Regions from separate parts of the Streptomyces sp. NPDC058008 genome, predicted to be linked through region 2. Evidence: riboswitches for the same ligand, from Rfam matches in the RefSeq annotation. Region 2 holds a riboswitch; the other holds the start of a gene.

Region 1 (2,196 bases), on a different contig from region 2:
CGAAGGAGAGGACGCCGACCCGGGGGGCGTCGTCGCCGAACAGCGAGAGCACCGTGACCTCGGGGACGTCGGCGAGTCCCTCGCGGACGCGGGCCACCAGCCGCTGCTCCCGCGCGACCAGCCGGTCGAAACCGGCCTCGGTCAGCGCCCTGCACGCGGCCGCGATGGAGTAGACGCCGATGACGTTGGGCGATCCCGCCTCGTGCCGGGCGGCGGTGGTGTGCCACTCGACGTCCACCCCGCCGTCGGTGCGCCGGGCGACCTTGCGGGAGGCGCCGCCGCCCGCGAGGTACGGCTCGGCGTCCACCAGCCAGTCGGCCCGGCCCGCGAGGACACCCGAGCCGAAGGGCGCGTACAGCTTGTGGCCGGAGAAGGCGACCCAGTCGACGTCCAGCTCGGCGATGTCCACCGGGTGGTGGGGCGCGAGCTGCGCCGCGTCGAGCACGATCCGCGCACCGTGGGCGTGGGCCGCCGCGGCCAGTTCCCTCACCGGCCACAGCTCACCGGTGACGTTGGAGGCGCCCGTGACGCAGACCAGCGCCGGGCCGTGCGGGTCGCGGCCGGCCAGCGCCCGCTCCAGCGTGGCGACCGCCTGGTCCGGAGTGCGGGGGGCGTCGAGGTAGGTCACCCGGGCGTCGCGCCAGGGCAGCAGCGACGCGTGGTGCTCGGTCTCGAACACGAACACCTGGCAGTCGGCGGGCAGCGCGGCGGCCAGCAGGTTCAGCGAATCGGTCGTCGAGCGGGTGAAGACCACCTGGTCCTCCGCCCGGCAGCCCAGGAACTCCGCCACGGTCACCCGGCTGCTCTCGAACAGGTCGGTGGACAGCTGCGAGAGGTACCCGGCACCGCGGTGCACGCTGCCGTAGTACGGCGCGTAGGCGGCCACGTCGTCCCACACCCGCTGGAGGGCCGGGGAGCTGGCCGCGTAGTCGAGAGCGGCATAGGTCACATCTCCACCCGTGACGAGCGGAACGGTGACATCAGCGCCCAGGACCGGCAGCGGGGCACAAAGCGACGGGGCGACGGCAGCGGTGGGGACAGACATGGCGAACTCCCGTGAAAGGCAGGCGAGATCCACGCGGCGGCCGGTCGGAAGGGACACGGCGGCGCGCGGTGGAAGAAGGAAAAGAGGGTGCGCGGAGAAGGGCGTCGAGCCCTATCGCATTCGCTTGCTCACAAGAGGCTCCCTGGGACCAGGACCCCAAGGGGTGGCGTACGGAGACGCCGAGGGGCCCGCGCTTGCCGCAGACCTCGCTGACTGCGGCCTGGTCTTCACCCGGGGCACCCCGCCACGGACGGAGGGTTGCCGGACAGCGGGCCGGGGCCGTAGTCGCTGTCACTCATGACCTGCGCAGCATCTTGCCATACCTCCGGTGACGCGCAAGGGCGCAGTCCGCGATGCGGACCGCGCCCCGGGGTCCTCCGCCCGCGCCCGGCGGGGAGTTCCTCGCCCGTCCCGTGCGCCCTCAGGCGTTGCTGGCCGCCACCCAGCGCGCCAGCGCGCGCCTGGCCGCGCCCGAGTCGACCGACTCCGCGGCCCGCTCGATCCCGCCCCTGAGCTGCTCGGTCAGCGTGCCCGTGCCCGGGTCCAGCGCGACCAGCGCGGCCGCCGAGTTGAGCAGGACGGCGTCGCGTACGGGCCCGGTCTCCCCGTCGAGGAGCCGGCGGGCCACATCGGCGTTGTACGAGGAGTCCGCCCCGCGCAGCGCCTCGACGGGAACCAGGTCGAGACCCACGTCGCGCGGGTCGAACGCCTCCTCGCGGACACTGCCGTCACGGACGATCCACACCCTCGACGTCGCCGTGGTGGTCAGCTCGTCGAGGCCGTCGTCGCCGCGGAACACGAGCGCGGAGTTGCCCCGGCCGGCCAGCACGCCGGCCACGATGGGCGCCATCCTCACGTCGGCCACGCCGATGGCCTGCGAGCGCACCCGGGCCGGGTTGGTGAGCGGGCCCAGGATGTTGAAGGTGGTCTGCGTGCCGAGCTCCTTGCGCGCCCTGGCGGCGTACCGCAGGGCGGGGTGGAACTTCACGGCGAAGCAGAAGGTGATGCCCGCCTCCTCGGCCACGGCGACGACGCGCCGCGGCGTCAGTTCGAGGTTGACGCCGAGCTTCTCCAGCACGTCGGACGCCCCGCTGGCCGAGGACGAGGCCCGGTTGCCGTGCTTGACGACCTTCGCGCCCGTCCCCGCGACG
Region 2 (2,196 bases):
CGGGTTGCCGATCGCCAGGGACTTGGCGATGGTCTTCGGCTTCTGCGGGCGCACCACGTCGTGACCGGCCTTGAACGCGGTGGAAACCGGGGAGCAGCCCTCGGCCTGCGCACCGAAGATCTTGTACGGCTTGTCCTCGACGAGACCGAGCCTGATCAGCTCCTGGAGGCCCTTGTCGATCTTCGTGAGCTGTGAGCCGGACGCGATGGGGATGACGAGCTGGTCGGGCAGCTCCCAGCCGAGCTGCTCGCAGATCTCGTACGCCAGGGTCTTGGAACCCTCGCCGTAGTACGGCCGCAGGTTGACGTTGACGAAGCCCCAGCCCTCACCGAGCGGGTCGCCGATGAGCTCCGAGCAGAAGCGGTTGACGTCGTCGTAGTTGCCCTCGATGCCGACCAGCTCACCGCCGTACACCGCGGCCATGACGACCTTGCCCTGCTCCAGGTCGTGCGGGATGAACACGCAGGAGCGGAAGCCGGCGCGGGCGGCGGCGGCGCCCACCGCTCCGGCGAGGTTGCCGGTGGAGGAGCAGGAGAGGGTGGTGAACCCGAAGGCGCGGGCGGCCTCGACGGCGATGGCGACGACACGGTCCTTGAAGGAGTGCGTCGGGTTGCCGGAGTCGTCCTTGACGTACAGACCACCGGTCACGCCCAGCTCGCGGGCGAGGTTGTCCGCCTTGACCAGCTTCGTGAAACCGGGGTTGATGTTGGGCTTGTCCGCGACGTCGGCGGGGACGGGCAGCAGCGGCGCGTAACGCCAGATGTTGTCCGGTCCCTCGGCGATGCGCTTCTTCAGCTCTTCGGGGGAGCCGCTCGGCAGGTCGTACGCCACTTCGAGCGGCCCGAAACAGGACGCGCAGGCGAAGATCGGGCCGAGATCGAAACGCTCGCCGCATTCGCGGCAGGAAAGTGCCGCGGCGGGACCGAGGTCCACGGCGGAAGAATTGGTGTTCGCTGCAACTGTCTGCACGGCCATGATGGCGGAGGCCCTTTCTCCTCATCTTCCTCGCGACGTATTTCGCCACAAGACGGAATTGGCACCTTCCCCACCGTGACCTCGCGGTCGGCAGGAGGGTTGCCGGGACTTCAACGGGCCGTTCCCTCAGTCCCTCTGGATGAGCGCTATGGCACCGGACCATGGATCCGGGCGTTTTTTCGCGGACCGACCCCGACATGCGAGGGTCATCCGCGTTGTTCAAGACTGTAACCGAAGCACTGGACGGTTGAGATAGTCGTCCGAACCGCGAGATGGATCACATACAGGGAGTATCGACCGTGCTGGAAGAGGTGGAACGCTGGCTGACCAGGCGTTCCTGGTCAGCCGCCGACCGCCCGCTCGACCGCCTCACGGCCGCTCGGGCGAGGGATCCGCACCGCTCGCGCGTGAGCGTCGTCCTGCCCGCGCTGAACGAGGAGGCGACGGTCGGCGAGATCGTCGCGGAGATCCGGCGCGAGCTGATGGAGAAGGTCCGGCTCGTCGACGAACTGGTGGTGATCGACTCCGGCTCCACCGACGCCACCGCCGAGGTCGCGCGCCGGGCCGGCGCCCGGGTGGTGCACCGGGACTCCGTACTCCCCCGCATACCGGCGCTCCCCGGCAAGGGCGAGGTCCTGTGGCGGTCACTCCTGGTGACCGGCGGGGACATCGTCTGCTTCGTCGACGCCGACCTGCGGGACTTCTCCGCGGACTTCGTGTCCGGGATCGTCGGCCCGCTGCTCACTGACCCGCAGGTGCAGTTCGTCAAGGCCATGTACGACCGGCCGCTGGGCGACACCGCCGGACAGGGCGGCCGGGTGACCGAGCTGGTGGCCCGCCCGCTGCTCAACCTGCACTGGCCCCGACTGGCCGGATTCGTCCAGCCGCTGGGCGGCGAGTACGCGGTGCGCCGCTCCCTGCTGGAACGCCTCCCCTTCCCGGTCGGTTACGGAGTCGAGCTGGGCCTGCTCGTCGACGCGCTGCACACGGCCGGACTGGACGCGCTGGCCCAGGTGGACGTCGGCGTGCGCAAGCACCGGCACCAGGACGGCCAGGCCCTCGGCCGGATGGCGGCGGCGATCTACCGCACGGCGCAGCTGCGGCTCTCCGGGGGGGCACTCGTACGGCCCGAGATCACCCAGTTCGAGCGGGGGCCGGGCGGGTTCGTCCCGCACACCCATGCGGTGGACACCGAGGAACGGCCGCCGATGCGGGACATCG

What was found. A riboswitch is a leader RNA that binds a small molecule or an ion and turns the genes downstream of it on or off. The one in region 2 is predicted to bind S-adenosylmethionine.
Region 1: it holds a riboswitch for S-adenosylmethionine, as region 2 does, so the genes downstream of both, ACFVS9_RS32965 (aminotransferase class V-fold PLP-dependent enzyme) here and thrC (threonine synthase) in region 2, are expected to answer to the same signal.

The regions. Positions count from the first base shown of each region.
Region 1 is NZ_JBHVQX010000051.1:374-2,569, forward strand. Features, by position in the region: gene ACFVS9_RS32965 (aminotransferase class V-fold PLP-dependent enzyme) at 1-1,045, opposite strand, end outside; SAM riboswitch class IV at 1,231-1,348, opposite strand; gene trpD (anthranilate phosphoribosyltransferase) at 1,467-2,196, opposite strand, start outside.
Region 2 is NZ_JBHVQX010000005.1:173,892-176,087, reverse strand. Features, by position in the region: gene thrC (threonine synthase) at 1-975, opposite strand, end outside; SAM riboswitch class I at 994-1,121, opposite strand; gene ACFVS9_RS06955 (glucosyl-3-phosphoglycerate synthase) at 1,275-2,196, shown strand, end outside.